DNA from 3 places in the Streptomyces sp. NPDC051662 genome. Region 2 is predicted to be linked to each of the others. Evidence: riboswitches for the same ligand, from Rfam matches in the RefSeq annotation. Region 2 holds a riboswitch; each other region holds the start of a gene.
The links. A riboswitch is a leader RNA that binds a small molecule or an ion and turns the genes downstream of it on or off. The one in region 2 is predicted to bind cobalamin.
Positions count from the first base shown of each region.

Region 1: it holds a riboswitch for cobalamin, as region 2 does, so the genes downstream of both, AB0M67_RS02950 (cobalamin biosynthesis protein) here and cobN (cobaltochelatase subunit CobN) in region 2, are expected to answer to the same signal.
Region 3: it holds a riboswitch for cobalamin, as region 2 does, so the genes downstream of both, metE (5-methyltetrahydropteroyltriglutamate--homocysteine S-methyltransferase) here and cobN (cobaltochelatase subunit CobN) in region 2, are expected to answer to the same signal.

Region 1 covers NZ_JBFAZD010000002.1:49,692-59,641, reverse strand. The annotation lists gene AB0M67_RS02960 (putative cobaltochelatase) at 1-1,174, opposite strand, end outside; gene AB0M67_RS02955 (cobyric acid synthase) at 1,203-2,801, opposite strand; gene AB0M67_RS02950 (cobalamin biosynthesis protein) at 2,798-3,856, opposite strand; cobalamin riboswitch at 3,892-4,024, opposite strand; gene AB0M67_RS02945 (hypothetical protein) at 4,226-4,453, opposite strand; gene AB0M67_RS02940 (inorganic phosphate transporter) at 4,485-5,768, opposite strand; gene AB0M67_RS02935 (class II aldolase/adducin family protein) at 5,945-6,607, shown strand; gene AB0M67_RS02930 (hypothetical protein) at 6,701-7,828, shown strand; gene AB0M67_RS02925 (hypothetical protein) at 8,250-9,557, shown strand; gene AB0M67_RS02920 (VOC family protein) at 9,662-9,950, opposite strand, start outside.
Region 2 covers NZ_JBFAZD010000016.1:149,056-159,005, reverse strand. The annotation lists gene AB0M67_RS25985 (precorrin-2 C(20)-methyltransferase) at 1-1,356, opposite strand, end outside; gene AB0M67_RS25980 (precorrin-8X methylmutase) at 1,353-2,015, opposite strand; gene cobG (precorrin-3B synthase) at 2,012-3,487, opposite strand; cobalamin riboswitch at 3,597-3,751, shown strand; gene cobN (cobaltochelatase subunit CobN) at 3,785-7,438, shown strand; gene AB0M67_RS25965 (FtsX-like permease family protein) at 7,458-9,434, opposite strand; gene AB0M67_RS25960 (hypothetical protein) at 9,528-9,950, opposite strand, start outside.
Region 3 covers NZ_JBFAZD010000008.1:53,265-63,214, forward strand. The annotation lists gene AB0M67_RS15375 (bifunctional o-acetylhomoserine/o-acetylserine sulfhydrylase) at 1-562, shown strand, start outside; gene AB0M67_RS15380 (homoserine O-acetyltransferase) at 559-1,716, shown strand; gene AB0M67_RS15385 (SDR family oxidoreductase) at 1,961-2,647, shown strand; cobalamin riboswitch at 2,813-3,061, shown strand; gene metE (5-methyltetrahydropteroyltriglutamate--homocysteine S-methyltransferase) at 3,222-5,555, shown strand; gene AB0M67_RS15395 (metalloregulator ArsR/SmtB family transcription factor) at 5,667-6,026, shown strand; gene AB0M67_RS15400 (hypothetical protein) at 6,157-6,594, shown strand; gene AB0M67_RS15405 (YeeE/YedE family protein) at 6,938-8,215, shown strand; gene AB0M67_RS15410 (alpha-L-fucosidase) at 8,282-9,950, opposite strand, start outside.

The DNA of each region.
Region 1 (9,950 bases), on a different contig from region 2:
GCCCGTCCGGGGCGTGCTCGACGGGCGTGTCGTCCGGCCCGGACCCGGACTCGGGCGGTGTGTCGGGGCCCTCGGATCCCTCCGGACCGGGCTGCGGCGGGATACCACCGCCACCGCCCGGCCCGTCGGGACCCGGGTCGTCGTCCCCGCCGTCGCCGTCCTCACCCGTGAACTCGTCCAGCGTGTCGTCGAGCTTGTCCTCGTCGAGCCCCGGCGCGTCGAAGGGGTTACGGCGCCGCCGGTGCGGGAGCGCGAGCAGCGCGGCCTGTCGTACATCCTCGGCGAGTACGTCCGTACGCCCCGCCCAGGCGGCCAGCGCCGTCGCGGTCCGCGCCATCACGATGTCCGCCCGCATTCCGTCCACCTCGAACGCGGCGCAGGTCGCGGCGATCCGGAGCAGCGCCCCGTCCCCGAGCCGCACCGCGGGCAGCAGCGCCCGCGCGGCGACGATCCGGTCCCGCAGCGCGGTCTCCTCCTCGGCCCAGCGCGCCGCGAACCCGGCCGGATCGTCGTCGTACGCCAGCCGTCGCTGTACGACCTCCACCCGAAGCTCCGGCTCGCGCGAGGCCGCGACCTCCACGGTCAGCCCGAAGCGGTCGAGCAACTGCGGTCGCAGCTCGCCCTCCTCGGGGTTCATCGTTCCGACGAGCAGGAACCGCGCGGCGTGCCGTACGGAGACGCCCTCACGCTCGACGTACGAGGCACCCATGGCGGCGGCGTCCAGCAGCAGGTCGACCAGGTGGTCATGGAGGAGGTTGACCTCGTCGACATAGAGCACCCCCCGGTGGGCGTCCGCGAGCAGACCGGGCTCGAAGGCCTTCACGCCCTCGGACAGCGCCCGCTCGATGTCCAGCGCGCCGACGAGCCGGTCCTCCGAGGCGCCCACGGGCAGCTCGACCATCCGGGCGGGCCTGGCCGTACCCGGCGCCGTCCCGTGCGGCCCGTCCGGGCACCGCTGATCGGGTGCGACGGGATCGCAGCTGAACCGGCAGCCGGCGACGACCGGCACCTCCGGCAGCAGCGCGGAAAGGGCGCGTACGGCCGTGGACTTGGCCGTCCCCTTCTCACCGCGGACGAGCACACCGCCGACGGCGGGGCTCACCGCGTTGAGCAACAGGGCGAGCCGCAGATCGTCCATCCCCACCACAGCGGTGAACGGAAAAGGGGTGCTCATATGCTGATCGCTCCTTCGAAGATGGTCGTCATGGCGCTCCCGGCGGAATGAAGGGCAGCCCCTCGGGCGCGCCCTCCTCGATCAGGCGCATCAGCGCGTCCGTGTCCGCGTGCTCCTCGATGAGGTCACCGAGCAGATCGAGCTGTTCTTCCCGCAGCGCGCCGAAGCTCGTGCCGGGCGCGGGGACGAAACGCCGGCCCGCCGTCCGCGCCACCTCCGTCAGGAACCGCCTCCGGAACGCGTCGCTCTCCAGCGCCCCGTGCCAGTGCGTGCCCGTGACGGCCCCCACCCGGCAGCCGTCCAGCGCGCGCCCGTCCGCGTCGGAGACAAAGGTGTCGCCTCCCCGTACCTCCGCGACGCCGTGATGGATCTCGTACCCCTCCACCGCCTCACCGAGGGCCAGGCCCACCGGTCGGGCGAGGGTCTTCTCGCGGGCGAACCGCACCCGTACGGGCAGCAGTCCGAGGCCGGGCACCGCGCCCGCCCGGGACTCCACCTCGTCGTCGATGTGCTCGCCCAGGATCTGATAGCCGCCGCAGATCCCCAGCACGGGACGCCCCTCGGCGGCCCGCCGGGCGAGCGCGTCGGCGAGCCCGCGCTCGCGCAGCCACGCCAGCGCCTTGACCGTGCCGCGTGTGCCGGGCACCACCACGAGATCGGCGTCGGCCAGCTCCTCCGGCCGGTCCACGAACCGCACGACGACCCCCGGCTCCGCCGCCAGCGCGTCCACATCGGTGAAGTTCGACATCAGCGGTACGGCGCAGACCGCGACCCGCAGCACGTCCTCGCCGTACGGGGGAGCCGCGGGCGACTCGCGTACGGCGCCGCGCATCGAGACGCGCAGCCCGTCCTCCTCGTCGATGCCCAGACCGTGCCGGAACGGCAGTACGCCGAAGGTGGACCGCCCGGTGAGCCCGCGGAGCATCTCAAGACCCGGTTCGAGCAGCGAGACATCGCCCCGGAACTTATTGACCAGATAGCCCGCGATCAGCCCCTGGTCCTCGGGGGACAGCAGCGCGGTCGTCCCGAAGAACGAGGCGAAGACGCCGCCCCGGTCGATGTCCCCGACCACCACCACCGGCAGCCGCGCGGCCCGCGCGATGCCCATGTTCACGATGTCGGTACGGCGCAGATTGATCTCCGCGGGACTGCCCGCCCCTTCGCAGATCACGGCGTCGTAGGTGCCGCGCAGCCGCTCCAGACACTCCAGGACGGGACCGAGCAGGGCTTCCCGCCCGTGCGGGGTCCTTCCGGCGGACGCCTCGCCCGGTCGCGGCTCCGCCGAGGGCCCGGACCCGAAGTAACCCCGGGCGCTCATCTCCCCCACCGGCCGCCCCATCAGCACCACTTGGCTGGTGCGGTCACCGCCGGGCTTCAGCAGGACCGGGTTCATCAGCGCCGTCGGCTCGACCCGGGCGGCCTGCGCCTGCATCGCCTGGGCCCGTCCGATCTCCGCGCCCTCGCGGGTCACGAACGAGTTCAGCGACATGTTCTGCCCCTTGAAGGGCGCGACCTTCACCCCACGGCGCACCAGCCAGCGGCAGATCCCCGCCGTGACCACGCTCTTGCCCGCGTCGGAGGTCGTGCCGGCTATCAGCAGCCCCCCGCCGCGCCCGCCCCGGCTCATCCACGTCCCTTTCCCGCGCTTGTCGTACGGCCCGCGCTTGTCGTACGGCGTATCGCGCCTGGCGTACGGCGTATCGCGCCGAATCCGAACCGGCCCGCCACACAGACCGCGAGGGCGGCCCCGGTCACCCGGCGCGACAGCCGTACGGCCCGCTCGATGTCCGCGACCTCGACCGGCCGCCCCTCGCCGTTCAGTACGGGCCGGTGCTCCACCCGTCCGCCGTACGCGAGTGTCCCGCCCAGCCGTACGCCCAGCGCGCCGGCGAACGACGCCTCCACCGGGCCCGCGTTGGGACTCGGATGCCTGCCGGCGTCCCGCCGTACCGCCCGCAGGGCCGCGCGCGGATCGCCGTCGACTCCGCCGGCCAGCGCCCCGGCGAGTACGGCGGTCAGCCGGGCGCCCGGCCATCCCACGGCATCGTCGAGCCGGGCCGAGGCCCAGCCGAACCGGCGGTAACGGGGCGAGAGATGACCCACCATCGCGTCCAGCGTGTTCACGGCCCGGAACCCGGCGAGCCCCGGCACCCCCGCCACCGCCCCCCACACCAGCGCGCCCACGACGGCGTCGGAGGTGTTCTCCGCGACCGACTCCACGACGGCCCGCGCGATCTGCTGTCCGTCCAGCGCCTGCGGGTCACGGCCGCACAGATGAGGCAGCCGCTCCCTGGCCCGTTCGACGTCCCCGGCGGCGAGCGCCGCGCCGATGGCCCGTGCCTCCCGCCCCAGTGAAGTGCCGCCGACCACGGCCCAGGTGGCGGCGGCGGTCAGTGCCACGGAGGCGGTGCGGTGGTCCCGTACGCCCCGGGCGGCCAGCGCCGCGATCCCGGCGGCTCCTCCGGCGCAGACCGCGGTGTGCAGCGCGCCCCAGCCCCGGTGGTCGCGCCACAGCGTCCGCTCGACGGCCTTCGCCGCCCGGCCGAACGCGGCGACGGGATGGCCCCGGCGCGGATCGCCGAACAACCGGTCGCCCAGGAGACCCACGGCGGCGCCGTAGGCGAAATCACGCTCGGCGGCCGGACCCCGGCCGCGCACGACGGCCGAACGGCGGCCAGGCATGGCGAAATGTCCTCACTCAGGGTCCGCGCCCCGGCTCGACGTGATGCGGCGGCGAGAGTTCCTGGCTCCTGGAGACGGGGCTCGCAGTGACAGTGGCGGGACCGCGCCGGATTCGCACCGGCTTCCTCTTCTGCCGTCGCCTGGGCCCTCTCCTACCGGACAGGACCTCAATGGCCCCGGAAGTCCACCACGCCCCGCGAACACCCGTCAACTCATCCCTGACCAGCGACGGGACAGTGTGCCGAGCCCCACACGGCACGCCCGTCCCGTGGGCGGCACGGAGCCGGCCCGGGCGCGTGACGGACGCGCCCGGGCCGGCCGGGGGTGTGGTGGTCCGGGTGTTCCGGTCGCCCGGTCACCGGTCGCCGGTCAGGCGACGATCAGATAGATCCCGTACGCGACGGCCGCCACGCAGAGCGCGAAGCAGGTGTACGCGCCCGTACGGGCCAGCGCCACGGAGCCCGTCGCGCCCCGCGTGCTCGCCGACTCCTGCTTGGCGAGGCCCACGATGCCGAGGGTGAACAGGCCCACGAGGGCGACGGTGGCCACGAGACTGACCCCGAAGACGGAACCGAGTGCTGCCCAGTCGATGTTCATGCGGTTTCTCTTCCTTACACCGTGGCGGTACTTACACCGTGGCGGTTCGCGCGGGCTCGCCCGCGGGGTCCGGGGGGCCCGGGGCCGGGATGGTGGTCGACAGTTCCTGCGCGGCAGCGGCCGTGGGCGGCGGGGTGACGGCCGCGATGGCGCTGGTGACGACGCCCGCGGGCTCGCCGGTCCCGGCGTCCTCCGTCGCGCCGGCGGCTCCGGCCCCGCTCTCGTTGACATTGGTGTGGTCGACGGGGCGGCGGCGCGAGGCGAGCCAGATCGCCCCGGAGATCCCGACGAGCAGGACGGCGACGACCGCGATGCCCCAGGTGCCCTGGCCGGTGAGGAACTCGGCCCCGGCGGCGACCAGGCCCGCGGCGGGCAGCGTCAGCCCCCAGGCGATGAACATCCGGGTCGCGGTCGACCAGCGGACCACACCGCCCTTGCGGCCGAGGCCCGCGCCCATCACGGCGCCGGAGCACGACTGGGTGGTGGAGAGCGAGAAGCCCAGGTGCGAGGAGGCCAGGATGACGGTCGCGGCACTGGTCTGGGCGGCGAAGCCCTGCTGCGGACGGAGATCGGTGAGGCCGGTGCCCATGGTGCGGATGATGCGCCAGCCGCCGAGATACGTACCGAGCGCGATCGCCAGTCCCGCGGAGACGATGACCCACATCGGGGGGTTGGAGCCGGGGGCGAGGACGCCGCCGGTGACGAGCGCGAGGGTGATGACACCCATGGTCTTCTGCGCGTCGTTGGTGCCGTGGGCGAGCGAGACGAGCCCGGCGGAGGCGATCTGCCCGGCGCGGTAGCCCTTGGCGGTCGCCTTGTCGTCCGTACGGCGCCCGATGCGGTACGTCAGCCTCGTCGCGAGCAGCGCCGCGAGACCGGCGACGACCGGCGCGGCGAGCGCGGGGATCAGCACCTTGGTGATGACGACGCCGCCGTTGACCCCGGAGGCGCCGACCGACATCAGCGTGGCGCCGATCAGACCGCCGAAGAGCGCGTGGGAGGAGCTCGACGGCAGGCCGAGCAGCCAGGTGAAGAGATTCCACAGGATGGCGCCGACGAGCGCCGCGAAGATCACTTCCGTTCTGATGCCCTGTTCGTTGATGAGTCCGCCGGAGATCGTCTTGGCGACCTCCACGGACAGGAACGCGCCGACGAGATTCAGGACGGCGGACATGCCCACCGCGACCTTGGGCTTGAGGGCCCCGGTCGAGATGGTGGTCGCCATCGCGTTCGCGGTGTCGTGGAAGCCGTTCGTGAAATCGAACACGAGAGCCGTCACGATCACGATCGCGAGCAGCAGCGTGATGTGTTCCATTGACCCAGGACCCAGGCAATCTTTTGACGTCAGTGGCCTCGGTGAACGTAAGGAGTCCGGGTAAACGGAAGATGAACTGGGCTCGTCTTCGCGGTGTCCCCATGTGTGGAGAAATCGCCCGCCCGTTCTGCCGGAGCGCCCTGCGCGCCGCTATGTCCGCCTGACAGGATTCTCTTATGACTGATCAGCAGAGCCAGGACGCGATAGCCGGGGCCTGGCGTGAACTCATCACGACTGCCCGGAGAACAGCAGGTGAAGGGCTCGTCGTCGGCACATCCGGCAATGTGTCGGTACGGATCGGCGAGCTGATCCTCGTCACGCCGAGCGGTGTCCCGTATGACCAGCTCACTTCCGAGGACACCGTCGGTGTCGATCTGGCCGGCCGTCAGGTACTCGGAAAATTCATCCCTACGAGTGAGCTGCCGCTGCACCTCGCCGTTTACCGGAACACCTCCGCGAAGGCCGTGGTGCACACCCACGCGGTGCACGCCACCGCCGTCTCCACCCTCGTCACCGAACTGCCCCTGATCCACTACATGGCGGCGGCCCACGGCGGCCCGGTCCGGGTCGCCCCCTACGCGCTCTACGGCTCGGACGAACTGGCCGCCCAGATGCTCCACGCCCTGCGCGACCGCAACGCCTGTCTGCTCCAGAACCACGGCACGGTCGCCTACGGCGACAGCCTCGCCCAGGCCTATGACCGCACGGCCCAGCTGGAGTGGATGTGCCGGCTCTGGCTCACCGCGAGCGCGCTGCCCGGCCGTACCCCCACGCTGCTGACCGAGGCCCAGCTCGACGAGGTCGGACAGCGGCTGAAGGGGTATGGACAGCGGGGCTGACCAGCGCGTTCGGCAGGGCGTTCGGCAGGGCCCCGGCACTCCGGCGGACGCCGCCGACTGGCCGAGCCCGGCGGGGGTGACCACACTGGGAACGTGCGCCCCGCCAAAGCGACGGCAGCGGCCGTCTCCACACTGATCGGCGTCGGCGCGGCCGCGTTCGCGGCCGGCCGGTACGCGAGCGACGCCGCGCTCAAGACGCCACCGGGCCATCCGCTGCCGGGCGACCCCCGGCTCACCGTGCACGCCACGGCCGCCGGACAGATCACGCTGACCCGCTGTCTCGCCTCCCTGCGCCCCGGTACGTACGGGATCGAGGGCCCCGGCGTCCACGCCGTCGTCGGGCCCGTTCTCGACGAGGTCGAGCACGCCGCGGACACCGTGGTGCGCCGGCTGGAGCGCGTCAGCCACGGCTCGCTCGTCCCCGGCTCCCGCGTACGCCTCACCCCGCAGGTCCACAGCGGCGATCCGACCTCCGCGCTCGGCCTCGACCACAAGGACGTGACGATCCCGGGCGAACTCGGGCCGCTGCCCGCCTGGTTCGTGCCCGGGGTGCGCGACACCTGGGTGATCACCGCGCATGGCCTCGGCACCACCCGCGAGCACCCCATGAACATCATGGAGTTCCTGGCGGAACAGGAACTTCCGGTACTCGACCTCGCCTATCGCGGCGATCCCGGGGCGCCCCGCTCCCCGGACGGCCTCGGCCACCTCGGCGAGTCCGAATGGCGCGACCTCGACGCGGCGCTCCGCTACGCGGTCCGGTACGGCGCCGAGCGCGTGGTGCTGCACGGCTGGTCCACCGGCGCCTCGATGGCCCTGGGCGCGGCGGCCGGCTCCGCGCTCCGCGCCCGGATCGCCGGGCTGGTGCTCGACTCGCCGGTGCTGGACTCGGCGGCCACCCTGCGGGCGCTGGCCACCGCCCGCCGGATCCCCGCGCCGCTGCTGCCGCTCGCGGTCAGGTCGGCCCAGGGCAGGGCCGGTCTCGACGGTGACCGGCTGCGCCAGGCCGCCGACCCCGGCAACCTGAACATCCCGACGCTGATCTTCCACGGCCCCGACGACACCCTCGCGTCCTGGAACCCCTCCCGCGAACTCGCCGCCCACCGCTCGGGTCTGATCAGCCTGCACGCCGTCGCGCACGCCCCGCACGCCGCCATGTGGAACGCGGACCCGGCCGGCTACGAAGAGGTGCTCCGCCGCTTCCTCACCCCCCTGATGTAGCCCCCGATGTGGCCCCCGATGGAGCGCCTGACCGGGCGCGTGCCCCTGGGGTGCCTTACGGGTGTCTGACGGATCTGTCCGGCATGCGCCGCCGCGATGGAATCCGGTGCGGCCCCGAACGCTCCGCTTCGCTTCCTTCGCGCACCTTGCGGCCCACCGCGCCCTCCTGTCACAGAGCGCTCCACCAGCTGTCCCGTACCTTTCCAACAGGCATCTTCCTTCCCTTCCAGGCCCTGCGGCACCCCCGTGGAACAGGCCCCTTCCGCCCTTCCCGTACCGCCGGAACAGGTTCCGTTTGGGCTTTCGGGCGGTCACCGGGAAGACTGCCCCCGTGACGTCCCGAAAGCCTGATGAGCAATTGGCGCGCAACTCCAGACTCCGACTCGTCCGCCCGCGGCCATTGACCACGGCCCGACGGGCAGTGACCGACGGGCGCAGCCGGCCGGCACCCCGGCCGCCCGAGGGAACTCCGCCCCCGGCGGAGCTGGCCCGTCAGGCGAGAGCGGTCCTCGCCGACGCGGTACGGATCGCCCGCTGGGCGGCCGGCGACCGGGACCCCGGCGCGGGTCCGCTCGACGCGGCGACGGCCGAACGGGCCGCCACCGCACTGGAGTTGACACCGGAGCAGGTACGCGCGGGCTGGGACCGCGCCCGGCTGGCCGGACTCATCGAGCTGCACGGCACCGCCGTACGGCCCGGCTGGCGGCTCCAGGCCTGGGACCGCGACGACAGCGCCGTCCAGCGCGGCTGGGTGGCCCTCTTCGACGCCTGGTCGCTCGTGCACCCGGCCCCCGAGGATGTCGCCGCCTCCACGGTCGCCGAGGTCGTCGAGGCCGTCCCCCAGGTGCTCTCCCTCCTCCAGCTCTCCGCCGGACCCGTGCTCGTACCGGCCCTGCTCGACCTGCTCCAGCAGCGGGTCGCCGAGCTCCACGAGGAGCGCTGCGAGGTGCCCTGCGGCCCGCGGCCCGCCCCCGTCGAGCCCCCGGCGCCCGAGCCGCCCGCCGACGCCCTCCTGCCCCCGCTCCTCGACTGGGCCCTGGAAGGGCTCGCCGCCGTGGGCGCGCTGACCCTGGGGAAGGGCCAGGCCACCCTCACCCCGCTCGGCAACTGGGCGGTCTGGGTCAAGCTGGAGCAGATCTGTGTCGCCGCCCAGAGCCCCGCGGGCAATATCGAGCAGTCCGCCGAGCACATGCTGCGCGGCTGCGCCCGGCTCACCCCCGGCCCCGCCCGCGCCGAATACCGCGCCTGGCTCGCCGCCCGCACCGTCGGCAGCGCGGTCACCGAACTGCTCGCCGTGGCCCGGGGAGAGGACGCGCTGCTGCGCGGGCTCGCCTTCGAGGCGCTGCGTGTCGTCGGCGCCCCCGCCGAGGGTGAGGTACGGGCCGCGGCGACGGACTCCTCACTGCGCCCCTATGCCCTGCTCTGGCTCGCGGAGTACGAGGGCGCCGATCCGGAGGACGCAGCCGAAGTCCTCACCCGGGAGGAGTCCACCTGGCTCTGGGTGGACACCGCGGCGGCCGTCGCCGACCACGGCGAGAGCGATCTGCTGGTCCGTCATCTGGACTCCGCGGTGCAGGGCAATGTGCCCACGCTCCTCGACGAGATCCGGGCCGTCGGCCACCCCCGAACCGTCCAGGTCCTGGTCGCCCTCGCTGCCGCGCATCCGGATCCGGCCCTCGCCAAGGCGGTCCGCCGGGCGGCCTTCCAGGTGCACACCGGAGGAGCCTGACCCGGCCGGCCGCGCGCCGGGCGACGGAGGCAGGGACCGGCCCCGCCGGCCCTGCCCCGGCCGCCCGGGACGACGCCGCCCCGCGGCCCGTGACCCGTGGAGCCTCAGCCGCCCGCGCCCGGTGCGTACGTCCCGAAGCTCCATATGTTTCCCTCGGCGTCGCGGGCCATATAGTCCCGCGAGCCGTAGTCCTGGTCCGCGGGCGCCATCAGGATCTCGACGCCGTGCTCCACCGCCCGCGCGTGATGCGCGTCGACGTCCTCGACGACCACATAGACGCCCGCCGGGCCCGCGTCGCCCATCGTCTTGGCGAAGACGCCCGCCCGGCCCTTCGAGCCCAGCATCACCAGGCCGTTGCCGTAGGCCAGCTCGGCGTGGAGCACCATGCCGTCC
Region 2 (9,950 bases):
GGCGGAACCGGGGTTGTAGAGGGCGAGCACCAGGTCCGCGCCCGCCGCCGCGTGCAGCCGTTCGGCGATGACCTCCCACGGCTTGAGCCGGTCCGAGAGCGAGAGCACGGCGTAGTCGTGGCCGAGCGGGGCGCCGACCCGGGCCGCGGCGGCGTTGGCGGCGGTCACGCCCGGGAGTACGCGTACGGGCACGTCCCGGTACGGGTCGGCGGACGCGGCCTCCAGGACGGCCGTGGCCATCGCGAAGACTCCCGGGTCGCCGCCCGAGACCACGGCCACGCGCCGGCCCCGCCGCGCGAGGTCGAGGGCGAACTCCGCGCGCTCCGACTCCACCTTGTTGTCGGAGCCGTGGCGCCGCTGGCCGGGGCGGACCGGAACGCGGTCCAGATAGGTGGTGTAACCGACGAGATCCTGGGCGGCGGCGAGCGCGCCGCGCGTCTCGGGCGTGAGCCACAGCGGTCCGGCGGGGCCCGTCCCCACGACCACCACGTCGCCGGTCCCTTCGCCGGTCGCCTCGCCGGTCGCCTCAGCGGTCGCCTCGTCGGCCGATTCCTCGGCCGCCCCGGGCACGGCACGCGCGGCGACGCGGCTCGGCAGCACCGCCACCGAGAAGTACGGCACCGACTCCGGATCCGTGTCGGCCAGCGCCCCGGTGCGTTCCCCGCTCATCGTGGCGCGCTCGACGTACCGCGCGTCCGCCAGCCGGCCCGCGCGCTCGACCGCCCGCCGTACGGTCGGGAACGTACGGCCGAGCTTCATCACCACCGCCGAGTCCGCCGAGGCCAGCCGGGCCGTCAGCTCCTCCTCGGACAGCGTGCCCGGCAGGATCGTCAGCACCTCCTCGCCCTCGACGAGCGGGGTGCCGAGCCGTGCCGCCGCCGCGCTCACGGACGTCACACCGGGGATGACCTCGGTCGGATAGCGGTCGGCCAGCCGCTTGTGCATATGCATGTACGAGCCGTAGAAGAGCGGATCGCCCTCGGCGAGCACCGCGACCGTGCGCCCGGCGTCCAGATGGGCGGCGAGCCGGGCGGCCGACTCGGCGTAGAACTCGTCCATCGCGCCCTGATAGCCGCCGGGGTGGTCGGTCGTCCCGGTGGTGACCGGGTAGACCAGCGGCTCCTCGATGTGGTCGGGGCGCAGATGCTCGGCGGCGATGGACCGGGCTATGGACCGGCCGTGGCGGGCGCTGTGATACGCGATCACATCGGCCTCGGCGATGATCCGTACGGCCCGTACGGTCATCAGGGACGGGTCTCCCGGCCCCAGACCGACCCCGTACAGCCGGCCCACGCCCGGGCCGGCGTCCGCCAGGACTCCCGCGCCCTGCTCATCCGTGGTGCTCCGGGCGGTCATTCTTCCTCGCTCGCGATCGCGTTGACGGCCGCGGCGGCGAGGGCGCTGCCGCCCCGCCGTCCCCGTACGACCAGGTGTTCCAGGCCGGAGAAGTGTCCGGCGAGCGCGTCCTTGGACTCGGCCGCGCCGATGAAGCCGACCGGCACGCCGATGACCGCCGCCGGGCGCGGGGCGCCGTCCTCGATCATCTCCAGCAGCCGGAAGAGAGCGGTCGGCGCGTTGCCGACGGCCACCACCGCGCCCTCCATCCGGTTCCGCCACAGCTCCAGCGCGGCGGCGCTGCGGGTCGTCCCCAGCTCGGCGGCGAGGGCGGGCACCGACGGATCGGAGAGGGTGCAGACGACCTCGTTGTCCGCGGGCAGCCGCTTGCGGGTGACCCCGCTGGCGACCATGGCCACATCGCACAGCACGGGCGCTCCCGCGCGCAGCGCCTCGCGGGCGCGGATCACCACCCCGGGGCTGAAGGCGAGGTCACGCACCAGGTCGACCATGCCGCAGGCGTGGATCATCCGCACCGCGACCTGCGAGACCTCGGCCGGCAGCCCGCTGAGATCCGCCTCGGCGCGGATCGTGGCGAAGGACTGGCGGTATATCGCCGCGCCGTCCTTCTCGTACTCGAACCCTCTGGGCACTGTGGACACCGTGGTCTTCTCGCTCATCTCGTCAATGGGGTCGTGCGTGCCGCCGCAACCGCGTCGGCGAGTTCCGGTGCCGGTTCCGGTTTCCGTTCCGGTTCCGGTTCCGGTTCCGGTCCTGTGGTGGTGGCGTTCGGGACATCTCCCCGTACCTGTGCCTGTTTCTGTACGTGAACCTGTTTCTGTACGGAGATGTCGTAGCGGCCCTCGCCCTTCGCGACCACATCCACCCAGCGGCCCTGCGGATGGCCGCAGCGGCGCGCGCACCCCGACCAGTACACGGGCAGTCCGCCCGAGCCCGGGGACCCGGCATGGGACACGGCCGCCGCCGCGTCGGACCGTACGTCCGCCAGCGCCTTCGCGCAGCCGGGCCTGCCGGTGCAGGCGCCGACCCCGTACCAGGGGGAGTCGGGGTCGGTGATCAGCCCGGCCGTACGGAGCCGGTCCAGGGCATCGCCGGCCGCGGCCGGGGCCACCCCCGGCACGATCACTCCGCGCCACGGGGTCACCCGCAGCGGTCCGTTCGCCTCCGCCGCGAGCAGCCGCCACCGCGCCACGCTCAACCGGCCGAGGCGCGCGTGGACGGAGAGCGCCACGGTCCCGTCGGGCGACCGTACGGAACCAGGAGTAGGAGGCTCCCCTTCCGGTTCCGGTTCCATGTCCCGCGCGGGCGCGTTCATGTCCCGCGCGGGCGCCTCCGTCGCGTACTCCGTCGCGATCCCGGCGTCCGCCAGCGCCGCCCGTACCGCCGCGTCCAGCCCCCGGCCGTCCTCGGCGGGCAGTTCCCGTACCCGCCAGGCCCCCGAGCCGCTCGCCTCCGCCAGCGTGAGGAACGTCTCCGCCGCCAACAGGGCCGCGCGCGGGGCGTCCTCGGGGGCCACACGGGGACCCGACCGGTTTGCCCCGGTCCGTACGGAAACCGAGCCGTCCCGGTGTGCGAGCAACGTCACATCGGCGCCGAGAGCCGCCACATCGCCGCGTCCGTCGTCCAGCGCGAAGAGAAACCGCCCGGAGAGGGCCGCGGCCCGCACGCTCGCACAGAGCAGTCCGTCCAGCTCGCGCGCCCACGACTGGACGTCCGCGGACGGCAGTTCGTCCAGCCCGGCCAGCGGTGACGCGACGATGTTCCGTACCCGCTCGTGTGTCTCCGAAGGCAGCAGTCCGGCCTCGTGCAGCAGCCCGGCCAGTTCCGTGCCACGGCTTCCGTCCAGGCCGCGCAGCTGCACATTGCCCCGGGAGGTGAGGTCCAGATGTCCGTCGCCGAGCCGCTCCGCCGCGTCCGCCAGCGCCTCCGCCTGACGGGCCGTCAGAAGCCCGGCGGGCAGCCGCAACCGGGCCAGCCGTCCGTCGTCCGCGGTGTGCAGCCGCAGCGCGCCCGGGCAGGCGTCGCCGCGCTCCCGCAGAGGGGCCCGTACGGACTCCCGTACGGCGGCCCGCGGGGGCGCTTCGTCCCGGTTCACGGGTGTTGGCGAGGTGGGCGGCATGGCGGCGAGCATACCCACGTACCCACACCCGCTCCCGTCCCGCCGTCCGGCCGCCGCCGCTCCGTACCACCCCCTGTACCGGCCCGGGTTCCGGGCGCCCTCCCCCGCCCGTGACCTCAGCACTTACTATGCAGACGACGGCCTGCCCAGGCCCGTCAACGCCAGCGACGGCGTCATGGGGAGGAAGCCCGGTGCGAACCCGGCGCGGTCCCGCCACTGTGAGTCCGGCAGCAGCCGGACGAGCCAGGAACTCCCGCCGTCCTCCACACCTCGCCCGGGGCGCGGACCCCGAGGAAGGCCAGACGCCGCATGCTTCTGCTCCTGTCGACGTCCGACACCGATCTGCTGAGCGCCCGCGCGGCGAACGCGGCGGGCGGGCCCGTCCCGTACCGCTTCGCCAACCCCGCCCGGCTCGCGCTCGACGAACTGCCCTCGCTGCTGGAGGGCGCCGACCTCGTGGTCGTACGCCTCCTCGGCGGGCTGCGCGCCTGGCAGGACGGGATCGATCTGCTGCTCGCGGGCGACCGGCCGGTCGTGGTCCTCACCGGTGAACAGGCACCCGACGCCCAGCTGATGGAGGCGTCGACCGTCCCCATCGGTATCGCGGCCGAGGCGCACGCCTATCTCGCGCACGGCGGTCCGGCCAATCTGGACCAGCTCGCGCGGTTCCTCTCCGACACGGTCCTGCTGACCGGCCACGGCTTCGAGCCGCCCGCCGCCGCGCCCACCTGGGGCCGGCTCGACCGGCGCGTCAGGCCGCCCCGCTTCGGCCGTCCCGGACACAGCGTGGGGGAGTTGGCCCCGACCGTCGCCGTCCTCTACTACCGCGCGCACCACATGAGCGGCAACACCGCCTTCGTGGACACGCTGTGCTCGGCGATCGAGGACGCGGACGCCCGGCCCCTGCCGATCTTCGTCTCGTCCCTGCGCGCGCCCGAGCCGGAGCTGCTGGCCGCGCTGCGCGAGGCCGACGCGATCGTCACCACCGTGCTCGCCGCCGGCGGCACCAAGCCCGCCGAGGCGTCGGCCGGCGGCGACGACGAGGCGTGGGACGCGGGCGCCCTCGCCGCGCTCGACGTACCGATCCTCCAGGCCCTCTGCCTCACCGGCAGCCGCGCCACCTGGGCCGAGAGCGACGAGGGGCTGTCCCCGCTGGACGCCGCCTCGCAGGTCGCGGTGCCGGAGTTCGACGGCCGCCTCATCACCGTCCCGTTCTCCTTCAAGGAGCTGGACCCTGACGGTCTGCCGGTCTACATCGCCGACCCCGAGCGGGCCGCCCGAGTGGCCGGGATCGCCGTACGCCACGCCAGGCTGCGGTATGTCACGAACGCCGACAAGCGCGTCGCGCTGGTGCTCTCCGCGTACCCGACCAAGCACTCCCGTATCGGCAACGCGGTCGGTCTCGACACCCCCGCCAGCGCGGTGACCCTGCTGCGCCGACTGATCCAGGAGGGCTACGACTTCGGCTCAGAGCCCGTCCCCGGACTGGCCTCGGGCGACGGCGACGAGCTGATCCACGCCCTCATCGAGGCCGGTGGCCATGACCAGGAGTGGCTGACCGAGGAGCAGCTCGCCCGTAACCCGGTCCGTATCCCGGCTGCCGACTACCGGCGGTGGTACGGCCAACTCCCCGCCGAACTGCGCGAGTCGGTGGAGCGGCACTGGGGACCGCCGCCCGGCGAGATGTTCCTGGACCGCAGCCGGGCCGCCTCCGGCGGGGACCCGGACGGCGACATCGTGCTCGCCGCCCTGCGGCGCGGCAATCTGCTGATCCTCATCCAGCCGCCGCGCGGCTTCGGCGAGAACCCCATCGCGATCTACCACGACCCCGATCTGCCGCCCTCGCACCACTACTTGGCCGCGTACCGCTGGATCCAGGCCGACCGCGAGGACGGCGGCTTCGGCGCCGACGCGATGATCCACCTCGGCAAGCACGGCAATCTGGAGTGGCTGCCCGGCAAGAACGCGGGGATGTCGGCGGCCTGCGCCCCCGATGCCGCGCTCGGTGATCTGCCGCTGATCTATCCGTTCCTGGTCAATGACCCGGGCGAGGGTACGCAGGCCAAGCGGCGCGTACACGCCACGCTGGTGGACCATCTCGTACCGCCGATGGCGCGCGCCGAGTCGTACGGCGATATCGCGCGCCTTGAGCAGCTGCTCGACGAGTACGCCGCGATCTCGTCCATGGACCCGGCGAAACTGCCCGCGATCCGCGCCCAGATCTGGACGCTGATCCAGGCGGCCAAGCTCGACCACGACCTGGGGCTCGAAGACCGGCCGGACGACGACGGGTTCGACGACTTCCTGCTCCATGTCGACGGCTGGCTCTGCGAGGTCAAGGACGCGCAGATCCGCGACGGTCTGCATGTGCTCGGCGGCGCGCCGGCCGGCGAGGCGCGCGTCAATCTGGTCCTGGCGATCCTGCGCGCCCGGCAGATCTGGGGCGGTACGGCCTCCCTGCCCGGTCTGCGCGAGGCCCTCGGGCTCGACGAGTCGGCCGCCACCCGTACCGACGCCGACGAGACGGAGGAGCGGGCCCGCGCGCTCGTCCGGGCGATGGAGGACGCCGGCTGGGACCCGGCCGCGGTGGCGGGCGTGGCCGCCGGCCTCCCCGAGGGCGTCGCGGCGATCCTCGACTTCGCGGCGCGCGAGGTCGTACCGCGCCTCGCGGGCACCGTCGACGAGATCGAGCATGTGGTGCACGCCCTGAGCGGCGGATTCGTACCGGCGGGCCCGTCCGGATCCCCGCTGCGCGGCCTGGTCAATGTCCTGCCGACCGGCCGCAACTTCTACTCCGTCGACCCCAAGGCCGTACCGAGCAGGCTCGCCTGGGAGACCGGCCAGGCCCTCGCCGACTCCCTCCTCACCCGCTACCGCACCGACAACGGCGAGTGGCCGACCTCGGTCGGGCTGTCCCTCTGGGGTACGAGCGCGATGCGCACCTCCGGCGACGACATCGCGGAGGCGCTGGCGCTGCTGGGCGTCCGCCCGGTGTGGGACGACGCGTCGCGCCGGGTGACGGGCCTGGAAGCGATCCCGCTCACCGAACTCGACCGGCCGCGTATCGATGTCACCCTGCGCATCAGCGGCTTCTTCCGCGACGCGTTCCCGCACGCGATCGGGCTGCTGGACGACGCCGTACGGCTCGCGGCCTCGCTGGACGAGCCCGCCGACGCCAACTTCGTCCGCGCGCACGCCCAGGCCGACCTGGCCGAGCACGGCGACGAACGCCGCGCCACGACCCGTATCTTCGGCTCCCGCCCCGGTACGTACGGCGCGGGCATCCTCCAGCTCATCGACAGCCGCGACTGGCGCACCGACGCGGACCTCGCCGAGGTCTACACGGTGTGGGGCGGCTACGCGTACGGCCGGGAGCTCGACGGCCGCCCGGCGCGCGACGAGATGGAGACCGCGTACAAGCGCATCGCGGTGGCCGCCAAGAACACCGACACCCGCGAGCACGACATCGCGGACTCGGACGACTACTTCCAGTACCACGGCGGCATGGTCGCCACCGTCCGCGCGCTCAAGGGCACGGCCCCGGAGGCGTACATCGGCGACTCGACCCGCCCCGAGACCGTCCGGACGCGCACCCTGGTCGAGGAGACGTCACGGGTCTTCCGCGCCCGTGTGGTCAACCCCCGCTGGATCGAGGCGATGCGCCGCCACGGCTACAAGGGCGCCTTCGAACTCGCCGCGACGGTCGACTATCTCTTCGGGTACGACGCGACGACGGGCGTGGTCGCGGACTGGATGTACGACAAGCTCACGGAGACCTACGTCCTGGACCCCGAGAACCGCGCGTTCCTCCAGGAGGCCAACCCCTGGGCCCTGCATGGCATCGCGGAACGGCTGCTGGAGGCGGAGTCGCGCGGGATGTGGGCGAAGCCGGACCCGGCGGTGCTGGACGCGCTGCGGGCGGTGTTCCTGGAGACCGAGGGGGAGCTGGAGGGGGAGGACTGAGTCCGGGGGCGGCGGCCTGTTACGCGGCGCGTCTCGCGAACTGACGGTGGATGCCGGACAACGGACGTGCCGTCAGTGCCGTGGGAACGCAGACGGCCGCGACCACGGCCGCGAGCACCCCGGCCGTCCAGGGCACATCGAAGGCCGGGAGCGCCGGGCCCCCCGTCCCGGCGCTCAGCGCCGCCGCGAGCGGGACCAGACAGGCCAGCGCGGTGACGGCGGCCAGGGCGATACCGACGACCGCCGCGCCCAGGGCCTCGTACAGCACACAGCGCAGCAGCTGGAACCGGCCCAGGCCCATCGCGCGCAGCTGGGCGCGCTGGGAGTGCCGGTCGCGCTGGGCGAGCGCGCAGGTGTTGGCCGCGGCCAGCAGGGCGTACCCCGAGACCACGGCCACGATCAGCCGGACGGCGAGATCGTCGGCCGGATCGCGGGGGTTGAGGCCGTCGAGGTACTCGGCTCGGGAGGCCACCCGCCGGCCGTCTCCCGCCGGCCACGAGGCGACGGCGCCGGTCAGCAGGATCTGCTCGGCGTACGGGGACGCCGTGTGCGCCAGGGCGGTGGAGAGGGGGATGATGAACTCGGGGAAGGCCAGGTCGCGTTCGTAGACGGCGGCGAGGGTCAGCGTTCGCGCGGTGCCGTCGGCCAGTTCGAACCGGACCTGCTGCCCCGTACGCCAGTGATGGCCGTCGGCCCGGGTCGCTCCGGCAGCGAACGTCCCCTCCTTCAGATCGGCCAGACGGCCCTGTCGCGCATCGAGGTCCAGCACCTTCGCCAGCGAGGTGCCGTCGGCTCCCCAGGCCCGCGCGGCTCCGGGCCGGCGGTCGAAGTCGGTGGGAGGCGCGGTGACTTCGGTGGCGATGAGCGGGGTCGCGGAAACCCCCGCGGGGGACGCGGTGGTGACGGGGAGGCGGCTTCCGGGCTCCGCGCTGACCACGCCGTCGGCCCGTAACCCCTCTTCCGTCTGACGCTGGACCGCCTGGCCCATGGTGGCTCCCGCGCCGAGCAGACAGACCGCGACGCCCACCGCCAGCAGCACGGGGACCGCGATGGCGGTGGTGCGGGCGGGGGTCGCCCTCATCCCGGACGCGGCGATGCGGCCGACGCGCCGGTCCAGGACGCGCAGCGCCACCCGTACCGGCCAGGTCAGTGGCGGGACGGCCCAGGGAGCGAGTACGGCGAGCGTGGGGATGACCATCAGGGCCAGGCCCGGTGCGGTGGCCGCCCGCAAGGTCCCGGGGAGGTCCATGAAGGCCATCACGTACAGCAGGGGCAGACAGAGGAGGCCCGCCATGGCCAGCCCGGTCAGCAGCCGGGCCCGGCCGCGTGCCGTCGGGGCCGCGGGAAGTTCCGGATCCTTGAGCAGATCGATCGTGCTGACCCGGCCGGCCGCGAGCACACTGGCCAGAGCCGCCAGTACGGCGACGGCGCCGGTGGCGAGGGAGACCCCGAACCCGGTCGCCCAGATCTGACCGGCACCGGGCAGCCCGGCGCTTTCGGGAAACAGCTCACGCTCCACGAGCAGCCCGCGCCCGAGCCGCGCCAGCGGCACAGAACCCAGCGCGGCCCCCACGGCTGCGGACAGCACGGCCAGCCGCGCCACATCGGCGGCGACCATGCGCCGCAGCCGCCCCGCGGTCACTCCCAGCGCCCGCAGGACGGCGAACTGCCCCAGACGCTGCCCGGTCCACAGCGAAACGGTGGAACCGGTCACCACCACCGCGCACATGAGCAGCAACGACAGCAGCAGGGACAGCACGTTCCGGGCGCCGAGCGCGGCGGCGGCGGCCGGAGAGTTCTCGGGAAAGCCGGACTCGCTCGCGCTGAAGAGCAGGAGCACACAGGCACCCACCCCGGCCGCGGTCACCGCGCACGCCAACGCGACCCCGGCCAACCGCCCGGGAAAGGACCGTACTTCACCGACGAACAGCCGAGTGCCCGCGCGTAAGCCCGATATCGCCTGCTTCTGTCTCCGCTTCTGTCCCCGCTCCGTCATGGCGAGCAAGGCTAGTGCCCCTCCCGGGCAATGGTGTCCGGGATCCGCTCGTGTCTCGTCGGCGCGCCTGCCGGCGAGTCCCGGCCGTGCCGGTCAGGTGGGGATGGGCTTGGTCTTGGTGCAGTTCTTCCATTCGACCCAGGGCCGCGCGCCGCCGTTCTGCGGACCGGTGGCGTACTTGGGGTCGCCGGTGATCGTCTGGTTCTTCTCCTCGTGGGTGATGTCGATCCCGAAGATCTTGAAGCCGAAGCTGACCTGCCCGGCGGAGATACCGAAGCCGATGCCGAGCGAGGCGTTCCACCAGTCGGTGTTGGCCTTGTAGTCGAGCTTGCTGAGCTTTCCCTTGTCGTGCAGGAGCCGTTCGAGGGGGCTGGCGTCGGAGTCGGGTACTTCGGCCGCGTCGGAGGGGGAGGGGAGCGGGTTGCTGGCGGGGTCGTCGCCGCGTCCGCGCAGCCAGTCCTCGACGGTGGTGCTGTCGGCGTCGTTGTCGAGGATGAGCTCGGCCGACTCGGTGTG
Region 3 (9,950 bases), on a different contig from region 2:
TTACCACGGGCTGCGCTACTGGCCGGATCTGGGCCCCGGCGCCTTCGCGGTGAAGCTCCGGGTCCAGTTGCTGCGCGACATCGGCCCCGCGCTCTCCCCGCACTCGGCGTTCCTGCTGCTCCAGGGCGTGGAGACGCTCAGTCTGCGGGTCGAGCGGCATACGTCCAACGCGCTGGCGCTCGCCGAGTGGCTGGAACAGCGCGACGAGGTCTCCGCCGTCCACTACCCGGGCCTGGCGTCCAACCGCTGGTACGAGGCGGGGCGGCGCTACCTTCCGCAGGGCGCGGGCGCGGTCCTCGCGTTCGAACTGCGCGACGGGGTCGAGGCGGGGAAGCGGTTCGTGGACGGGGTCGAACTCTTCAGCCATCTCGCCAATATCGGTGATGTGCGCAGCCTCATCATCCATCCGGCGTCGACCACCCACAGTCAGCTCGGTGAGGAGGAGCTGGCGGCGACGGGCACGGCTCCGGGGCTGGTGCGGCTCTCGGTGGGACTGGAGAACGTGGCCGATCTCAAGGCCGATCTGGAGGCGGGGTTCCGCGCCGCGAAGGCGTCGTCCTGAACACGTCCACCGAACCGGCCACGCTCCCCCTCCCGCCGGTCACCGGTGGCTGGCAGGAGGGGGATCCGGCCGGCCGCCGCTCCTGGGTGACGCTCGACGGCCCGCTCCCGCTGGAGGCGGGCGGAGCGCTGCCCGGGGTCCGGCTCGCGTACGAGACATGGGGGCGGCTCGCTCCCGACGGCTCGAACGCGGTGCTGGTCCTGCACGCGCTGACCGGCGACAGCCATGTCGCGGGACCGGCCGGGCCGGGGCATCCCACAGGGGGGTGGTGGGATGCCCTGGTCGGTCCCGGCCGCGCAATCGACACCACCCGCTGGTTCGTGGTCGCCCCGAATGTGCTCGGCGGCTGTCAGGGCAGTACCGGCCCCTCCTCGGCGCGGCCGGGCGGGGGCCGCTGGGGGCCCGAGTTCCCGTATCTGACCCAGCGCGACCAGGTGGCCGCAGAGGCGGCCCTCGCCGACGCGCTGGATATAGCGCGCTGGGCCGCGGTCATCGGCGGGTCCATGGGCGGTATGCGGGCCCTCGAATGGGCTGTCGGCCGGCCGGAGCGCACCGGTTCGCTGCTGGTGCTCGCGTGTCCCGCCGCCGCCTCGGCGGAGCAGATCGCCTGGGGCGGCGTCCAGATCGCGGCGATCCGGTCCGACCCGGCATGGCAGGGGGGCCGCTACCACGACGCACCGCCCGGCGGCGGTCCGCACCGAGGGCTGGGGATCGCCCGTCGCATCGCGCATGTGACCTACCGCAGCGAACCGGAGCTCGGCGCCCGGTTCGGCCGGGAGCCACAGCCGGGCGGCCATCCCTGGCAGGGCGGCCGGTACCAGGTCGAGTCGTATCTCGACCATCACGCCGCGAAGCTGGTGCGCCGGTTCGACGCGGGGAGTTATGTGACGCTCACCGAAGCGATGAACAGCCATGACGTGGGGCGGGGCCGCGGCGGCACGGCGGCGGCCCTGCGCAGGGTCACGATGCCGGCCCTGGTCGCGGGGGTCGACTCCGACCGGCTCTATCCGCCGGCCCAGCAGGCGGAGCTGGCCGGGGCCATACCGGGGGCCGACCGGCTCAGGACCATCGAGTCGCCGTACGGGCACGACGGCTTTCTGATCGAGACCGCGCAGGTGGGCGGTCTGATCGAGGAGCTGCTGTCCGGGGCGTGACACCTGGTGGGCCGACGGGTCAGGGGCCGAGTGATAGGCGGTCCGGGTCTTGGACGTGAACACGCGGATGCCCTCTGAGCTGGGATGATGTTACTTTTTATGGTCCACATCCACAGCGTGAGAGAGCATCCGCAACCGGTGCTCGGCCGTCCGGGTGGATCAGTCCGGCTGCGCCCGCACCGTCCGTATCCGGCCGTATAAGGTCGCCGACTGACCGCGTGTCCATCGGAAGGGAACCTGGCTCGTGACCACTTCGATCATTGTCGGAGGAAGCGGCGCCCTGGGGCGCGTCCTGGCACAACGATTCGCCGAGCGTGGCGACAGCGTCATCGTCACCAGTCGTGCCAGGGAGCGCGCCGATACCGTGGCCGCCGAAATCGCCGACAACGTCCGGGGTCTGGCCGTTGACCTGGCGCGGCCGGAGACCATCGACGGAGCGCTCGCGGATGTACGGGACGTTGACAACGTGGTGATCACCGGCGTCTCGGAGGGTTTCAACACTCTCGCGGATTTCGACATCGCCAGGGCCGTGGAAGCTGTCACCGTCAAGCTGGTGGGGTACACGGAGACCGTGCGAGTGCTGCGTGACCGGTTCACCCCTGAGGCGTCGGTCGTACTCTTCGGCGGCCTGGCCAAAGAGCGCCCCTACCCCGGCTCCACCATCGTGACCGCCGTCAATTCCGCCGTCACCGGACTGGTGAAGACCCTGGCACTGGAGATCGCGCCTCACCGTGTGAACGCGCTCCACCCCGGCGTCGTGGGCGACAGCCCGAGGTGGCGCGACGTGCCCGACCACCCGCACGTACCGCGTACTCCCATCGGGCGCCTGGTGACCATGGAGGAAGTCGCCGACGCCACCGACTTCCTCCTCCGCAACACCGGCGTCAACGCCCAGGATCTCTTCGTCGACGGCGGACTACGCGTCACCTGACACGACCGGCTCCCGCTCAAGAATGCGATTCTGGGTCCGAACCGCACGTTTCGCCGCCAAGCCCTCCAAGTCCTGAGTCCATGAGCGCACGATGTTCGACCGTCCCGGCCCACGGTGAACCGTGCTGTCGGTGAACCGTGCTGTCGGTGATCCGTTTCAGCGCCTAAGCTGGCTCGTGCAGTTGGTTCGCCCTGCCAGCCGGGCAGGCGCGTCGTAAGAGGGAACCCGGTGGAAATCCGGGACTGCCCCGCAGCGGTGAGTGGGAACGACCGCCGTCATCAGCACTGGGTCCGAGCCGGACCCGGGAAGCGACGGCCAGTAGGAGTCCCTGTCGGTACGCGCGTTCATCCGTGCGCGTACGGGTACGGGACGCGCCCGCGAGTCCGAAGACCTGCCACTGCCCGCGCGCCACCGGTGCGCGCGGAGATCTCGGTGACCTCGTGGGCGGGTCGGCGTACATATCGGGCGGGCATCCGTGGCGGCACAGCGCCGCCGGCCGCCGGATCTGTTCAGCTCTTCGCGCCCGCGGTCCGTCGCCGGGATCTTGGGAGACATACTCGCGAAGGAGAGTCCCTTGACCACGAAGTCCGCAGCCGCGGCAGCCCGGGCCACCGTGTACGGCTATCCCCGTCAGGGCCCGAACCGGGAACTCAAGAAGGCCGTCGAGGGCTACTGGAAGGGCCGGGTCACCGCCGACGCCCTCCGGGACACCGCGGCCGAACTGCGCCGCGCCACCTGGCGTCGGCTCGCCGACGCCGGTGTCCATGAGGTGCCGACCGGTGACTTCTCGTACTACGACCATGTCCTGGACACCAGTGTCATGGTGGGCGCGATCCCCGCCAGGCACCGCGCCGCCGTCGAAACGGACGCCCTGGACGGGTACTTCGCGATGGCGCGCGGTACGCGGGAGGTGACGCCGCTGGAGATGACCAAGTGGTTCGACACCAATTACCACTATCTGGTGCCGGAGCTGGGGCCCGACACCGTCTTCACCGCCGATTCCGGCAAGCAGGTCGCCGAGTTCCGGGAAGCCCTCGCGCTCGGTCTGACGGCACGTCCGGTGCTGGTCGGTCCGGTCACCTATCTGCTGCTGGCGAAGCCCGCCCCCGGGGTCGCCGCCGACTTCGAGCCGCTGACCCTGCTGGACCGGCTGCTGCCCGTGTACGCGGAGGTGCTCGCCGATCTGCGCGCGGCGGGCGCCGAGTGGGTCCAGCTGGACGAGCCCGCCCTGGTGGCGGAGCGTTCCCTGGCCGAGCTGAACGCCGCCACCCGCGCCTACCGGGATCTGGGCTCCCTCACCGACCGGCCGAAGCTGCTGGTCGCCTCGTACTTCGACAAGCTCGGCGCGGCTCTGTCCGTACTGGCCAAGTCACCCGTCGAGGGGCTCGGGCTGGACTTCACCGGGCCCGCGGCGGCGAATCTCGATGAGCTGGCGGCGGTCGGCGGACTGCCCGGCAAGCGGCTGCTCGCCGGTGTGGTCAACGGCCGTAACGTCTGGATCAACGACTTCGAGAAGTCCCTGTCGGTCCTCGGCACGCTCCTCGGCCTCGCCGGACAGGTGGATGTGACGTCCTCCTGCTCCCTGTCGCACGTGCCGCTGGATGTCACGGCCGAGCGCGATATCGATCCGGGGATCGCCCGCTGGCTCGCCTTCGCCCGGCAGAAGACCGAGGAGATCGTCACGCTGGCCCGTGGCCTCGCGCGGGGCACCGGCGCCATCACGGCCGAACTGGCCGCCAACCGGGCCGACTTGGCCTCAAGGGCGGGATCGGCGCTCACCAACGACCCGGCTGTTCGCGCACGGGCCGCGGCCGTCACGGACGCGGACAGCCGCCGCTCCCAGCCGTACGAGAAGCGTGCGGAGGCCCAACGCGGCCGTCTGGAGCTGCCCTTGCTGCCGACGACGACCATCGGCTCGTTCCCGCAGACCACCGAGTTGCGCACGGCCCGCGCCGATCTACGGGCCGGCCGTATCGACGCGGCGGGGTACGACAAGCGGATCGAGGCGGAGATCCGTGAGGTCATCTCGTTCCAGGAGGAGACCGGCATCGACGTCCTGGTGCACGGCGAGCCCGAACGCAACGACATGGTGCAGTACTTCGCCGAACAGCTCGCCGGCTACCTCGCCACGCGGCACGGCTGGGTCCAGTCGTACGGCACCCGCTATGTCCGGCCGCCGATCCTCGCCGGGGACATCTCCCGCCCCGCCCCGATGACGGTGCGCTGGACGGCATACGCGCAGTCCCTCACCGGCCGGCCGGTCAAGGGCATGCTGACCGGCCCGGTCACCATGCTGGCGTGGTCGTTCGTACGGGACGACCAGCCGCTCGGTGACACGGCGCGGCAGGTCGCCCTCGCGCTGCGCGACGAGGTCGACGATCTGGAGAGCGCGGGCGCTTCCGTGATCCAGGTGGACGAGCCCGCGCTGCGTGAGACGCTGCCGCTGCGGGCCCGTGATCACCAGGCGTATCTCGACTGGGCGACCGAGGCGTTCCGTATCACCACCGGCGGGGTCCGCGCGGACACTCAGATCCATACGCATATGTGCTACGCGGAGTTCGGTGACATCCTCCCGGCGATCGACGCGCTGGACGCCGATGTGATCAGTCTGGAGGCCGCGCGCTCCCATATGCGGGTCGCGGACGAACTGGCCGCGGCGGGCTATCCGCGCGAGGTCGGCCCGGGTGTGTACGACATCCACTCACCCCGCGTCCCCTCCGCCGGGGAGGTGGCGGACCTGCTGCGCAAGGGACTTGAGGCGGTGCCGGCCGAACGGCTCTGGGTCAACCCCGACTGCGGACTGAAGACCCGTGGCTGGCCGGAGGTCCGTGCCGCGCTGGAGAACCTGGTCGCGGCGGCCCGGGAGGTCCGGGCCACGCTCCCGGCCCCGGCCTCACCGACTCCGTGACACCGGGCCCGCGGCCCCGCCCTCCCCAGTCACGGGGCGGCGGGCGCCGCGGGCTCGCGGCGGCGACCGCGGCCGGGGAGCGTTCCCCGGGCCGCGCCTACGATGGGCCCCATGCCCGGACGCCATGGATCCTCAACTGCGAGCGATGCGCATCAACTCACGCCCGGCACCTCCGAGCTGGCCGCGGCGGCGTCGGTCTTCTCGCTGCTCGCCGACCCCACCCGACTGCATCTGGTGTGGCTGCTGACCCGAGGTGAGTCCGATGTGACCGCGCCGGCCGCCGCGTGCGGAGCGGCGCGGCCCGCGGTGAGTCAGCATCTGGCCAAGCTGCGGCTGGCGGAACTGGTGCGGTCACGCAAGGACGGCCGTCATGTCGTCTACACGCTGACGGACGGACATCTGCGCCGACTGGTGGTGGAGGCGATCAGCCACGCCAACCACCAGGTCACCGGGGAGCCTTGGCACGACTGAGCCTCCCCGGCCCCCGTCATCCCACCCAACACGTGCATGGATGCGCACATGTGCATTTGATTGCGATGACGCACCCTCGCCCCCGCCCGCTCCGGTGAACCACCCCCGGAGCGGGCGCCCGAAGGCGTCCATGGGTGCCCGGCTGTTCTTCGCCACCCCCAGGCAGCGGGCCCTGCTGTGCCTCGGCCTGGCGGTCGCGGCGGGTGGCGCCATGGTCACCGTCAATACGGGGGTGCTGGTGCGCGACAGCCTCCACCGGAGCGCCGGTGACGTCTCCTGGGCGCTGGACGCCTTCGGCGGCGGGTCCATGGCCGCCGCCGCAGGGGCGGGCCTGTCCACGGCGGCCGGAGCGCCGGCCGGGGTCGCGCCGGCCGCCACCGTCGCGGCGGTGGCGCTCTGGCCGCGCCGGGACCCCGGCCACCTCGGTCATGTGCACAGCGCGCTCCCCGCCGGGCATCCGCATGTACGGGACGCCGTGGCTACCCGGGCCGGGTGGTGGCACGGCCACGACTACCGTATCGGCACCCTCCACACGCGCTGGCCCACCTCGGCGCGGAGCTCCGCCTAGGCCCTGTCCGGCCGACCGTATGGCGAGACACCGGTCCACAAGGCGGAAACCGGCCGTTATGCTCATCCACATGTCCGCACCCGCTCGCCTCCTCTGTCTCGCGCTCTTCGCGAACTCGGCGTGGTGTGTCGACGACGGCCTCTGTCGCCGCTCAACCTGTCGCCGCTGATTCGGTCGCCGCCGAACCCGCGACCGACCAAGCCGTACCGACGAACCCGTACCGACGAACCCCGTTGCCCGCCGAACCCGTCTTCGCGGGATACCGGACGTCCGCCGCTCCGGCCGTCGGCGGCCCTCCCCTGATATACCGCCCCTCCCGTCACCCGTTCCCGGAGACCCCGCAATGACCGCACCGCCCGTGGAGGCGACGAAGTCCGCCGCCCTGCTCGCCCCATCCCCCACCTCCGTACCCCGTCCCGAGGCTCCCCCCGCCCCGCCCGTGCGCCGGGTGCCGCTCGCCGTGGCCGCGCTGATCGCCGTGGCGCTGACCGGTTATGTGTGGTCCGCCCATGGGGCCAGGCCCGGTGTGCTCCTGCTGCTCGGCCTCGGTCTCGGCGTGGCGCTCTTCCATTCGCGCTTCGGCTTCACCTCCGCGTGGCGGCAGCTCGTCGCCGTCGGCAATGGCACCGGACTGCGCGCCCACACCCTGCTGCTCGGGACCACGGCGACTCTGTTCGCGCTGCTGATCGGCACCGGCACCGGTCTCTTCGGTTCGGTGCCCGCGCCGTCGGCCGGGACGCTGGGCGTTGGGCTGCTGGCCGGTTCCTTCCTGTTCGCCGTGGGCATGCAGCTCGGCGGCGCCTGCGCCTCCGGCACCCTGTTCGCGGTCGGTTCCGGGCAGTCGTCGATCGTGCTCACCCTGGGCGGCTTCATCGTCGGCTCGACCCTCGCCGCCTGGCAGTTCGGCCTCTGGAAGGATCTGCCCGCGTTCGAGCCGGTCGTCCTGGCCGACCACATCGGCTGGTTCGGCTCCTGGGCCGTGACCATGCTGGCGCTCGCGCTCATCGTGCTCGTCTCGCGACAGGTCCAGGCCCGCCGCAACCCGCCGCCGATCGGCCCCGTACCGTCCGCGCGCGGCGCCGCCGCACGGGTGCTGCGCGGCTCCTGGCCGCTGGCCGCCGGCGCTCTGGCGCTGTCCGTGCTCGGCGCCGGTGTACTGCTGGTCTCCGGCGGTGCCTGGGGCGTCACCAGCGCGTTCAGCCTCTGGGGCGCGGAGCTGGTACGCGCCCTCGGCGGGCATCCGGAGACCTGGACGTTCTGGCAGCAGCCCAGCAACGCCAAGATGCTGGCGGGCCCGGTGCTCGCCGACAAGAACAGCCTGACCGACATCGGCATCATGATCGGCGCGGCGGTGGCGGCGGCGCTCGGCGGCACCTGGACGCTCCATCGCGGTGTGCCGTGGCGGACCGCCGTCGCCGCGGTGCTGGGCGGTGTGCTGATGGGTATCGGCGCCCGACTGGCCGGTGGTTGCAACATCGGCGCCTATCTGGCGGGCATCGCGTCGGGCAGTCTGCACGGCTGGATCTGGGGGGCCGTCGCGATCCTGGGCACCTGGGCAGGTCTGCGGCTGCGTCCGCTGTTCGCGCTGAGCAACCCCAAGCCGGGGGACGGTATCTGCTGACCCCCGGCACGGCCTGAGCGGGGCCGGGGGCGGATGCCGACGTCCGCCCCCGGCCCCCTCACCGTCTCAGGACCGCCAGTCGACCTTGAACACCCAGACGTGCTGTCCGGACCCGCGCGCCGCCGACGGTACGTCGACGACCAGCTTGCCGCCGGTCGTACGCCAGCTCAGCGGCCGGTCGTGGCCGAGCAGTGTCACCCGGTCCCCCGGCCTGACGGGCACCGGGGCCTCGACCGTCAGGGTGCTGCCCGGCCGGGTGAGCGAGTGGATGTAGAACGCCTTCTCCGGCCTGACCGTGAAGCGCAGGTCCTCGCCGAGCTGCGGCATCCTCGCCCAGTACGTACTGCCGTAGATCGCCTCGCCGTTGACCTTCAGCCACGCCCCGGTCTCACGGAGCCTGCGCTCCATGATCTCCGGGATGGTGCCGTCCGCCCGGGGGCCGATGTCGAGCAGGAAGTTGCCGTTCTTGGAGACGATGTCGACAAGGGAGTGGATGACTTCCTCGGTCGTCATGTACTTGTCGTCGGGGGTGGCCTGGTTGTAGCCGTAGGAGCGCGGGTCAAGCCCCCGGCTGGCCTCCCACTTCGCGGTGACGACCGTGTCGTACGTGGTGTACTCGGGCGTGGTGAAGTCGTGCGGGCCGATGCCCGAGCGGTTGTTGACGGTCACCTCGATGGGGCGGGCGCGGTTCTTCGCGTGGTTGAAGTACTCCGCCAGAACGCGATGGCTGTCATTGTCGCCGCCGATGTCGCACCAGAGGATCTCGGGGTCGTAGCCCTCGATCAGTTCCAGCATCTGCGGGGCCTGGAGGTCCTTGATGTAGTCCTGGCCCGCGAAGTGGCCGGTGTACGGGACGGGTTCCAGGGTGTACGGATTGCGCGGCGCGTGCCCCTGCCACGGGTGGTCGGGGTTGAACCACTCCGGCATCGAGAAGTAGAGACCTCGGTGCAGCTCCGGTGTGTAGCGACGGGAGGCGTCGAAGAGTTCCCTGATCAGATCCCGCTTCGGGCCCATCTTCACGGAGTTGCGGTCGGAGACCTTGGTGTCCCAGAGGGCGAATCCCTCGTGATGCTTGGAGGTCAGGACGTGGTACTGGGCGCCGGCGTCCCGGAACAACTCGACCCAGGAGCGCGGATCGAATCTCTCCGCGCGGAACCGCGGGATGAAGTCGTCATAGGCGAACGACTCGCCATAGGTCTGGCGGTGGTACGCGTACGTCGGGTTGTTCGGGTCCTGCATCTGGGACCAGTACCACTCGGCGTACTGCACGCCGACCGGCGCCCACGCGGGCACGGAGTAGACCCCCCAGTGGATGAAGACGCCGAACTTCGCGTCCTGGAACCAGTACGGCGCCTGATGGGTGTTCAGGGAGTCGTCGGTGGGCCGGAAGTCGGGCACTCCCAGGGTGAGGGAACGGCGGACCTCGGCGGCCTGCTGACCCCGGCCGCGGGCGACGATCCGGCCGTCCGCGCTGGTTCCAGGCGCGGTGCCGGGGCCGGGGCGGATGCCGATCCGTACGCGGGTCTCGTCGCCGGGAGCGAGCCGGGTGACACGGGCCGGCGCGACCGTACGGGCGCCCGGGACGTCCACGGAGAGGCTGAGCCCGTCGGCGGCGAGGATGCCCACCGTCCCCGCGTTGACGACCGTGGCCTCGACGCTCTGCGCGCCGTGGTCGAGCGAGGAGGTCGTCGAGCGCGCGCCGCGTACCGCCAGCGCCCGCCCCTCGACGGCCGGT